2 linked regions of the Methyloterricola oryzae genome follow. The protein of the gene in region 1 interacts with the protein of each later gene in a pairwise test. Links are inferred from orthologs where the notes say so. Each region holds a gene or a part of one and is shown on either strand. Other genes may lie near its edges.

Region 1 (7,554 bases):
TGCTGGCCCTGCTTGGACTGGTGCTGGCCATCCTGGTGGGAATGATCTGGCGAAACCTGTCGCGGCTCGATACCATACAGGCTTATGTGAGCTATTCCCATTTGGTGCAGGACGCGGGACTCGGACTGCAGCAAGTTCTGGTGGATACGTTTTCCGGCATTCACCCTGGACCGCGGCGGCTGCAGGAGCAGTCCGAGAAGATTCGCAAGTTGATCCGTGAAGATGCACATCTGGATCAGGATACGCCGGCGCGCCTGGGTGTGGTCGATTCGGCTTTGCGGGAGGCGGGCGGTGGCAGCTTGGCCGATGCGCGGAGCCAACTGTCGGATGCGGTCAAGGTCATGCACCTGATCCTGAGCGCGGAGACCGACCAGCGCGAGAGGGTGCTGGAGGAAATCAGCCGCGACACCCTGGCGGAACTGGAACTGGCCACCGGAACGCTCACCGTGATACTGGTGACCGCGTGGATCTTCCTGCGGCGACGCATACTTGCCCCGCTCAACGATCTGAGACATTTGCTGTCGAACCTGGCGCAGGAGGATTTCGTGCCCATGGACACCAAAGGCCTCGATCCCTTGCTGGTGCCCGTGTTCGACAGTTACAACCTGATGGTCCGCAACCTGGGTGAGTTGGAGGAAGCCAAGCGCATGTATGCCTTGTCCCTGGAAGCGGAGGTAAGGTCTGCGACCCAGGCCCTGCTGGAACAGCAGCGCAGCCTGGCGCGGGCCGAACGACTGGCGGCCATTGGCGAACTGGCGGCGGCGGTGGCCCATGAACTGCGCAACCCGCTTGCGGGAATCCAGATGAGTTGCCAGAACCTGCGCAACGAAATCCGCGACCCCGATCAGGCGGAGCGGTTGGATCTCATCGGCGCCGAATTGAAGCGCATGGCGCGCCTGCTCAACAACCTGCTTGAGCAGGGCAGGCAGTCGCCTTTGCCAGCCTGCGAATTCAACTTGGCGGAACTGGTGCGGGAACTCCTGGCGCTCACGCGGTATCAGGTGCCGGCGGAGATCATGCTGGAGCAGGATATCCCCGCCGATCTGGAGTGCTATCTGCCGGAGAGCAACCTGCGCCAGATACTCTTGAACCTGGTGCTGAATGCGGCCCAGGCCCTGGTGGGCAACCCAGGCACAATCCGCCTGGTGGCGCAGCGAGAAGAGGATAAAGTGCTCTTGGAAGTGATCGACGATGGGCCTGGGTTCAGCCCAGAAATTCTCGCGAAGGGGATTCGCCTGTTCGGTACCGGCCGGGTGCGTGGCACAGGCCTGGGCTTGGCCATCGTGCAGCGTTTCGTGCGTGAACTGGGCGGGCAGATCCGCCTTTCCAATCAGACGCCTCATGGCGCCTGCGTCAGTATCACCTTGCCGCTTCGGAGCAGTCAGCCATGAGTCACGGTGGCCTGTTGATCATCGAGGATGAAGCCCTGCTCGGGGCGGAAATCAGCCGCCACTATCGCAAGGAGGGCTGGGAGGTGGAATGGGCCGTTAATCTGGCCGAGGCGCGCCGCTGCCTCCTGGAAAGGCAGTTCGATCCGTTGCTGGTGCTCACCGACATGAACCTGCCCGACGGCAATGCGCTGGATCTCATGGAGGAGGTGCGCGGACGCCAGGCTTATGCGGAGTGGATATTTCTCACAGGCTACGGCGGTGTGGCCGATTCGGTGCGGGCCTTGCGCCTGGGCGCCTACGATTTTCTGGAAAAGCCCTGCGATCTGGAAAGGCTGGGGCTGGTGGTGGCCAGCGCCACGCGGAGCGCCAACGCCCAGCGCCGCTTGCTGGATCAGGCTCAGCAGCGTCACCGGCGCTACTCGCCGGAAGCCTATGTGGGGCACAGCGAGGCCGCCCGGCAAGTGCGCGAACTGCTGGGCAAGCTGACCCGGGTGCCATTCAGCGCACTCCTGGTCGGTGGCGAGACGGGGACCGGCAAGGGTTTGGTAACCCGTATCCTTCACTATGCGGGCAGCCGTGCGGCAAACCCGTTGGTGGAACTGAACTGTGCCGCCCTGCCGCGGGAACTGCTGGAGTCCGAATTGTTCGGACATGAGGCGGGCGCCTTCACAGGAGCTACCACGAGGCACCGCGGCCTGATTGAACAGGCGGATGGCGGTACGCTGTTCCTGGACGAGATCGGCGAGTTGCAACTGGATCTTCAGGCCAAGTTGCTCAAGGCCATCGAGGACCGCAAGATTCGCCGCCTGGGTGGGGAGCGGGAAATTTCGGTGGACGTGCAAGTGGTGGCCGCAAGCAACCGCGATCTGGAGGAAATGGCCAGGAACCGCGAGTTCCGGAGTGATCTGTACCACCGCTTGAGCGTGTTCCGGCTCAATCTGCCGCCCCTGCGCGAGTCCAAGGAGGACCTGAGCGAACTGGTGCCGTTATTCGTGGCCGAGTTCAATGCCAAATCGGGGCGCCAGGTGCGGACCATTCCTGACGAGGCATGGAAGCAGCTGCGGGCCCATGACTGGCCGGGTAACGTGCGTGAGCTGCGCAATGTGGTGGAGCGCTGCGTGCTTTTCTCGGAAGGTCCCGAGTTTCCCGCCCAGTGGCTGCAGTTGCCGGGTCAGGCTGGCGCGGCTCCGATGCGAGCCGCCTTGGCTGAGGGGGAAGACGGCTTGTTCATACCCCTGGATGGCAGCATGAACCTGGACGACATGGATTGCTTCATCATCCGCACCGCCCTGGAACGCAGCGGACACAATACCGTGGCCGCGGCACGGGCCTTGGGCACCACGCGCGAGACCCTGCGCTACCGTATTCGCAAATACGGGTTGGACGTGGCGACGCGCTAAAACCCGGTCTACGTGGCGGGCGGCGCTTGTGCAGATGCGCCGCCGTGTTCGCTCGTCGGGTTACTTCTTGATGTAAAGATCCGTGATCGAGCCTTCGATCATCTCCGCCGCAAACGCAAAGGTTTCCGACAGGGTGGGGTGCGGGTGGATGCTAAGGGCGACGTCTTCCACGTCCGCGCCCATTTCCAGGGCCAGTACCGCTTCGGCAATCAGTTCCCCCGCATTGGGGCCGACGATGCCCGCGCCCAGGATACGCTTGCTTTCCTTGTCGACGATCAGCTTGGTCAGGCCCTCGCGGCGGCCGATGCCGATGGCGCGGCCGCTGGCGGCCCAGGGGAAGGTGGCTTTTTCGATTTCGATGCCCTTGGCCTTGGCTTCCGTCTCGGTCAACCCCATCCAGGCCACCTCCGGGTCGGTGTAGGCGACCGAGGGAATGGTCAGGGCCTGGAAGGCGGAGTGCTCGCCGGCGATCACTTCGGCTGCCACCTTGCCCTCATGGGTGGCCTTGTGGGCCAGCATGGGATTGCCGACGATATCACCGATGGCGAAGATGTGGGGCACGTTGCTGCGTTGGCGGTTGTCCACGGGGATGAAGCCGGCTTCGTTCACGGCCAGGCTGGCGGCCTCGGCGTTGATGAGCTTGCCGTTGGGGCGGCGGCCCACCGCCACCAGCACCCGGTCGAAGAGTTCCGGCTCCGGGGCCCCTTCGCCCTCGAAGTGCACCAGCAGGCCTTCCGGCTTGGACTCGACCTTGGACACCTTGGTCTTCAGCATTATCTTCTCGTACTGCTTCTGCACGCGCTGGTGCAGCGGCTTCACCAAATCGGCGTCGCAGCCCGGGATCAACTGATCCATCAGTTCCACCACGCTGATTTTGGAGCCCAGGGCATGGTAGACATTGGCCATTTCCAGGCCGATGATGCCGCCGCCGATGACCAGCAGCTTGCCCGGTATGTCGGCTAGGGCCAGGGCGTCGGTGGAATCCATCAGGCGGGGGTCTTCATAGGGGAAGCCCGGAATCTTCACCGCCTTGGAGCCGGCGGCGACGATGGCGTGGTCGAAGGTGATGGTCTTGGTGCCCTCGGCGGTTTCCACTGTCAGGCTCTTGTCGCTGGCGAAGCGCCCCTCGCCGCTGACCACGGTCACCTTGCGCTGCTTGGCCAGGCCGGCCAGCCCCGTGGTGAGGGTCTTGACCACGCGGTCGCGCCAGTCGCGGATCTTGGCCAGGTCGAATTCCGGCTTGCCGAAGGCGACGCCGTAATGGCTCACTTCTTCCGCTTCATGGATCACCAGAGCCAGGTGCAGCAGGGCTTTCGACGGAATGCAGCCCACGTTCAGGCACACGCCGCCCAGTACCGGATAGCGTTCCACCAGCACCACCTGCTTGCCCAGGTCCGCGGCGCGGAAGGCGGCGGTATAGCCGCCGGGGCCGCCGCCCAGCACGAGGACTTCGGCGTGGAGTGGGGAGGATGCGCTGTCTGGGGTATTGCTCATGAGGCTAACCTTCTGGAAAGAGTAATTTGCTGGGTTTGACCGGTTTACAGGGGCCGCGCCGCGTCGGTTGCCGCGGGTTCCAAATCCTCGAACAGGTCGGCCGGGAACTCGTGCTTGGTTTCCTGTTGATCTTCCCAGGCCAGGTATTCCTCGGCGCTCATGGTCAGGCGTTCGGCGGTGCCCATGGGAGTCCTCCCGTCTGGGGCGGGCGGCGCTAGGCGCGCTCCGCCGTCACAGCAGAACCCGCCGCAAGTCCGTCAGCACCTGCGCCAGGAAGGCGGCGAAGCGCGCGGCCTGGGCGCCGTCGATGACGCGGTGGTCGAAGGACAGGGAGAGCGGCAGCATCAGGCGCGGCTCGAACTGTCCGCCCCGGTACACGGGCTGGGTCTTGGAGCGGGAAACACCCAGGATCGCCACCTCCGGCGCGTTGATGATGGGCGTGAAGCCGGTGGAGCCGATGCCGCCCAGGCTGGAGATGGTGAAGCTGCCGCCCTGCATTTCCTGGGACTTGAGCTTCTTGCCGCGGGCGCGCTCGCTGATTTCAGCCAGTTCCTGCGCCAGTTCGATCACGCCTTTGCGGTCCGCGTCGCGCACGACGGGTACCACCAGGCCGTCTGGCGTGTCCACGGCGACGCCGATGTGGTAGTACTGCTTGAGGACCAGTTCCTCGCCGTTGGCCGCCAGGGAAGCGTTGAAGGTCGGGAAGGCCTTGAGCGCGCCCACCACGGCCTTGATCAGGAAGGGCAGCAGGGTGACGCGTGCGCCTTTCTTCTCGGCTTCCGCCTTCAGGGAAACCCGGAAGGCTTCCAGTTCGGTGATATCGGCTTCCTCGTGCAGGGTCACATGGGGAATCGTCACCCAGTTGCGGTGCAGGTTGGCGGCCGACAGCTTGTTGATGCGCGACAGCGGGCGATGTTCGATGGGGCCGAACTGGGTGAAATCGATTTCCGGCGCTTCCGGCAGGGAAAGACCGATGCCGCCGCCAGCCGGGGCCTGCAAACGGGCCTTGACGTAGTTCTGCACGTCTTCCTTGAGGATGCGGCCCTTGGGACCGGTGCCCTTGATGCGCGCCACCTCGGCGCCCAGTTCGCGGGCGAAGCGGCGCACCGAGGGGCTGGCGTGGGGCTTGCCGCCCACGCTCTCTTCCACGGGCGGAGCGGCCAGGACGGCTGGCGCGGGTTTGGGGGGCGGCGAGGGCGGGGCGGGTTCGCTGGCCGCCGGGGCCGCGGGTGCCGGATCCGGCGCGGCGGGCGCTGGAGCGGCTGCCGCCGCGGGCGCGCCTTCCTCCAGGGTCAAAGTCAGGATTGGCGAGCCTTCGTTCACCTTGTCGCCCACCTTGACTGCCATGCTCTTCACCGTGCCCGTGAAGGGGCAGGGAATTTCCATGGCCGCCTTGTCACTCTCCAGGGTGATCAGCGAATCCTCGGCCTTGACCGCATCGCCCGGCGCAACCAGGACCTCGATGATCTGTATGTCCCGGAAATTACCGATATCCGGCACCGTGACGATCTTTTCCTCTGCCATATACGTAAGAGCTCCTCAAACAGTAACCGGGTTGGGTTTTTCCGGGTCGATGCCATAGCGCTCCATCGCTTCCTTGACCTTGGCCACGGGCAGCGTGCCCTCGTCGGCCAGGGCCTTGAGCGCGGTCAGCGCGATGTACTTGCGGTCCACCTCGAAGAAGTTGCGCAGGGCGGAGCGCCGGTCGCTGCGTCCGAAGCCGTCGGTGCCGAGGGTGACGAAAGGCTTGCTCAAGAAGGGCCGGATCTGGTCGGGCACCAGTTTCATGTAGTCGGTGGCCGCCACCACCGGGCCCTTCTCGCCGTCCAGGCACTGCGAGACATAGCTGGTTTTCGCGGGCTGATCCGGGTGCAGCAGGTTCCAGCGCTGCTGGTCCAGGCCATCGCGGCGCAGCTCGCTGTAGCTGGTGACGCTCCACACCGTGGCCTTGATGCCGAAATCCGCCTCCAGCAGATCCGCCGCTGCCAGGCTCTCCCTGAGGATGGCGCCGCTGCCCAGCAACTGAACCACAGCCTCCTTGCCCGCATCCTTGAGCTTGTACATGCCGCGCAGGATGCCGGGTACGGAACCCTCGGGCAGGTCCGGGTGGGCGTGGTTCTCGTTCATCACGGTGACGTAGTAGAAGACGTTCTCGCCTTCCTGGTACATGCGGCGCAGGCCGTCCTGCACGATTACCGCCAGTTCGTGGGCGAAGCCCGGGTCATAGGCCACGCAATTGGGGATGAAGGACATGGCCAGATGGCTGTGGCCGTCCTGATGTTGCAGGCCCTCGCCCGCCAGGGTGGTGCGTCCCGCCGTGCCGCCCATGAGGAAGCCGCGCGCCTGCATGTCGCCCGCCGCCCACATCAGGTCGCCCACGCGCTGGAAGCCGAACATGGAATAGTAGATGTAGAACGGGATCATCTGCACGTTGTGGTTGCTGTAGGCCGTGCCCGCAGCGACCCAGGAGGCCATGGCGCCGGCCTCGCAGATGCCTTCCTCGAGGATCTGGCCGGTCTTGTCCTCGCGGTAGTACATGATCTGGTCCGCGTCTTCCGGGGTGTAGAGCTGTCCCACGGAGGAATAGATGGCGTACTGGCGGAACATGCCGTCCATGCCGAAGGTGCGGGCCTCGTCGGCGACGATGGGCACCACGTACTTGCCGATCTTCTTGTCGCGCAGCAGGGTGGTGAGCATGCGCACGAAGGCCATGGTGGTGGACATCTCGCGGTCGCTCTTCTTCAGCAGCGCGTCGAACACGCTCAGATCCGGCACCTGCAGCAGCGGAGCCTCACGGCGGCGGGTGGGCAGATAGCCGCCCAGGGCCTTGCGGCGCTCGTGCAGATAGGTGAGTTCGGGGCTGTCGTCCGCCGGCTTGTAGAAGGGCGCTGCGCTGATCTTCTCGTCCGGAATCGGGATATTGAAGCGGTCGCGGAAGGCCTTCAGGGCCGTCTCGTCCATCTTCTTCTGCTGATGGGTGGTCATCTGGCCTTCGCCGGCCTGGCCCATGCCGTAGCCCTTCACCGTCTTGGCCAGGATTACCGTGGGCTGGCCCTTGTGGTTCACCGCCGCGTGGTAGGCCGCAAAGATCTTGTGGGTGTCGTGGCCGCCGCGGCTCAGGCGGTAGATTTCGTCATTGGACATGTGGGCGACCATCTCCAGCAACTCCGGGTATTTGCCGAAGAAGTGCTCGCGGGTATAGGCGCCGCCCTTGGCCTTGTAGTTCTGGTATTCGCCGTCCACCGCCTCTTCCATGCGCCGGCGCAACA
Region 2 (3,536 bases), on another replicon or contig:
ACTCGAGCGCTGAAGGGGGGGCGAACCGGTCGTCAGGAACGTGTGCCTTTGCTGGAAATGACCAATTAAACCATGTGATTTGCCATGAGTATGGCTGGAGTCAGGGCATGAAGACCTATGCCACAGTGTTTCTTTTACTTTTGTCGGCCTTGTTAACGGACGCGTCAGCGGCTGTTGTCGAATTAGTGGGCGCCAAGGTAACGTTCCGCTTTGAGAGCGCAAACACGGGCTCGTTCCAAACCTGGGGCATTGCCACAGACGATCAGCAGCAGGATCAACTTCGCTTTGTGCCGACGGGTTTCAAAGCCACTTCTCCGGTGGATGTCACGCCTGCAAGTGACGGCATTGGACTTCGTAGCAAATCTGAAGAACTGGTGGTCACCGTGATCGCCAATCCCGGCTATGTCTTGAGTGGCGCTTCGTTATTGCAGAAAGGAAGCTACCAACGCTGGGGACTTGATAGCACTATCTTGAGCAATACGGCGGTGTCTGTTTCGGGCTCTTTTACTGTCGGCTCCGACCAAAAGGCGATTGATCTGGAGGGCGATCTGACCGACGGAAGTGTGGGGATGGATTTGCCATCGGCATCGCTTTGGTCGGTGAATCTGTCGTCCGATACAGGGGCAGCGCCCAGCTTGATCGTGAAGGTGTCTTCGACGCTGTTTGCCTTGAGCGCAGCCCCCTTCGGGCAAGCGCTGGCAACGATCCAGAACGACCTAACGCAAATTACCGCTCTGGCGCTGCCGGTACCGCTTCCGGCAAGCTTTCCGCTTTTTGTCACGGCATTACTGGCGGTCGTGCTGATTGCCCCGGCCGGCGTTCGCAATCGCCGCTAACCTACCGCGACATCTCGTTCGCCTTCTGACTGATCAAAACCTACCTGCCTTTGACGCTTGCCGACGCTCAGTGTGGCAATGCGAGCGTCGAAGGTAGCCCGGTTCAAACTTCCAAGACCAATCTAACCGGATCTTCCAGCAATTCCTTGATAGTGAACAGGAAGGAAACGGCTTCGCGCCCGTCTATGAGACGATGGTCATAAGAGAAGGCCAGATAGATCATGGGGCGTATCACGATCTGGCCGTCTTCTACCACCGGCCGTTCCTTGATGGCGTGCATGCCTAGAATCCCACTCTGTGGGGGATTCAGGATCGGGGTTGAGAGCATGGAGCCGAAGATGCCGCCATTGGTGATGCTGAAAGTGCCTCCGGACAATTCCTCGTAGCTGAGTTTTCCGTCGCGCGCCTTGCGGGCGAAATCTACCACCGCTTTTTCGATCGCGCCGAAACCCAGCGTATCCGCGTTGCGCAGAATGGGCACCACCAGCCCGCGGTCGGTGGAAACCGCGAGACCTATGTCGTAGTAGTCGTGGTAGACAATCTCGTCGCCCTCGATGGAGGCATTGATGATGGGATAGCGCTTCAGCGCTTCCACCGTCGCTTTGACGAAAAACGACATGAAGCCCAGCTTGACCTTGTGTTCCTGTTCGAAGCGCGCCTTGTAGGCATTGCGGATCTCGAACACTTTCTGCAGATTGACTTCATTAAACGTCGTCAGCGTCGCCGTATTCTGCTGTGACTGCAGCATGCGCTCGGCGATGCGCGCCCGCAATCGGGTCATGGGTACGCGCCGCTCGCGTGAGTCCGAATTGGCCAAAGGCGTTGAAATTGGTGCGGGCGTCCTTGGTTCCTCTGCAATTGGTGGCGACTTGCGCGATTCGAGAAAGTCCAGGACGTCCTGCTTGGTCAAGCGTCCGCCCTTTCCCGCAGCCGGGATCTGTGACGGGTCGAGCCCATGCTCGGTGAGCAGCCGCCTCACGGCCGGACTGACTGGCTGGGGCAGGGTGACGCGCGGCGATTCCGCCGCCGCCGCTGCGGCAGCAAAGGCTTGGGGCGTCGGTGACGCTTGCAATGGCGCCATCGGTGGTGGCATCTCGGAGGCGATGGCGTCCAGGGCCGTGTCAAGTAGGGCGAGGATCGCACCTGCCCCCACGACGGCACTTTTTTCGCACTTCACTTCGGCCAAGATGCCATCGTCCGGTGCGGGCACATCCAGCACGACTTTATCGGTTTCCAACTCGACCAAGGTTTCACCCTTGCCGACCTTCTCGCCGGGGCGCTTGTGCCATTGTAGGACAGTAGCGTCTTGAACGGATTCCGGAAGGTTGGGTACTGCGACTTCAATGCGCATGGTCTGATGTCCTAACGGGTGAGGCTGGGTTCCGCGAAAAACGCTTCCTCCAGCAACTGCTTCTGCTGCGCCAAATGCCGACTGAACTTGCCCACGGACGGTGCCGCGCAATTGGGTCGTCCCGCGTATCCGAGGGTAAACCCAGGATTGCTCAAACTCAGGAAACGGTGCCTGATCTGGTGCCAGGCACCCTGGTTCTCGGGCTCTTCCTGGCACCAGATCAGCTCCTTGAGATTGGTGTAGGGATCGAGCGCTTCGGCGAAGTCATCGAGCGGGAAAGGGTACAGTTGTTCGATCCGCAAAATGGCAACGTGCCTGATGTTTTCTCGCCGCCGCATTTCCAGAAGATCGTAATAAATTTTGCCGCTGCATATTACCGCACGGGTAACCTCTTTGGCAGGCAGGGCCTCGGTTTCGCCGATCACGGTCTGGAAGCGGCCAGTGGCCAAATCGCTTAAGGAGGAAACGGCCAGTTTGTGCCGCAACAGACTCTTCGGCGTCAGCGTGACCAGGGGTTTGCGATAGGTGCGCAGAATCTGGCGGCGCAGCAAATGGAATATCTGCGCGGGCGTAGTGGGCACACAGACCTGGATGTTCTGTTCGGCGCAGAGTTGCAGGTAACGCTCCAGGCGCGCCGATGAGTGTTCGGGGCCCTGGCCTTCGTAGCCGTGGGGCAACAGCATGACCAGTCCGCTGAGGCGCCCCCATTTGGTTTCACCGGAGGTGATGAACTGATCGATAACAACCTGTGCACCATTGGCGAAGTCCCCGAACTGCGCCTCCCAGATGATCAGCGTGTCGGGTTCCGTGGTGCTGTAACCATACTCGAAGCCCAGCACCCCCTCCTCGGACAGCAGTGAGTCGAAAATCTGGAAGCGACCTTGATTGGGCGCCAGATGCTGGAGGCGGATCAGGGCATCGCCATTTTTCTGGTCATAGAGGATGGCGTGACGATGGAAAAACGTGCCGCGCCCCACGTCCTGCCCGCTGAAGCGGATATGATGACCCTCCATCAGCAAGGTGGCATAGGCCAGGTTCTCGGCGAAGCCCCAATCAACGGACGTATTGCCTTCCGCCATTTTTCGGCGTGCTTCGATGATCGCGGATGCGCGCGGATGCAGTTCGAACCCGGGCGGAATCCGCAGCAAGGCATTGCCGGCGGAAATCAGCTGCTCCATGTGCACGGCCGTTTCGCAGGGCTCTGTCCATTCCTTGCCGATGAAGCGATCCCAGCGGGTCCGTGCGTAGTTGGTGGTATCGCGCAGGGTGGCGCGCAAGGCGACGCCCTGGTTCTCCAGGCGATGCTGATAGGCTTCGTCCAGGCTGCTGACTTCCTGATCGTGAACCAC

The links. Proteins that work in one complex are often made in the same cells at the same time.
Region 2: the proteins of lpdA (region 1) and odhB interact in binary tests that used the Escherichia coli proteins (3 or more experiments, as listed by UniProt). The link is inferred for Methyloterricola oryzae from one-to-one orthologs.

Annotation. Positions count from the first base shown.
Region 1 is NZ_JYNS01000001.1:211,589-219,142, reverse strand. The notes cover bases 2,069-4,985. They hold lpdA (dihydrolipoyl dehydrogenase), read right to left. Parts: upstream 4,286-4,985; coding sequence 2,852-4,285; downstream 2,069-2,851. Other genes in these bases: aceF (dihydrolipoyllysine-residue acetyltransferase), read right to left, coding at 4,517-4,985; EK23_RS23570 (hypothetical protein), read right to left, coding at 4,330-4,470; EK23_RS00905 (sigma-54-dependent transcriptional regulator), read left to right, coding at 2,069-2,791. Outside these bases: EK23_RS00910 (sensor histidine kinase), read left to right, coding at 1-1,391; more of EK23_RS00905, read left to right, coding at 1,388-2,068; more of aceF, read right to left, coding at 4,986-5,809; aceE (pyruvate dehydrogenase (acetyl-transferring), homodimeric type), read right to left, coding at 5,825-7,554. UniProt on the Escherichia coli protein: Lipoamide dehydrogenase is a component of the glycine cleavage system as well as of the alpha-ketoacid dehydrogenase complexes.
Region 2 is NZ_JYNS01000007.1:44,083-47,618, reverse strand. Bases 64-2,994 are described here. They hold odhB (2-oxoglutarate dehydrogenase complex dihydrolipoyllysine-residue succinyltransferase), read right to left. Parts: upstream 2,188-2,994; coding sequence 940-2,187; downstream 64-939. Other genes in these bases: EK23_RS11010 (2-oxoglutarate dehydrogenase E1 component), read right to left, coding at 2,199-2,994; EK23_RS11020 (hypothetical protein), read left to right, coding at 108-836. Outside these bases: more of EK23_RS11010, read right to left, coding at 2,995-3,536. UniProt on the Escherichia coli protein: E2 component of the 2-oxoglutarate dehydrogenase (OGDH) complex which catalyzes the second step in the conversion of 2-oxoglutarate to succinyl-CoA and CO(2).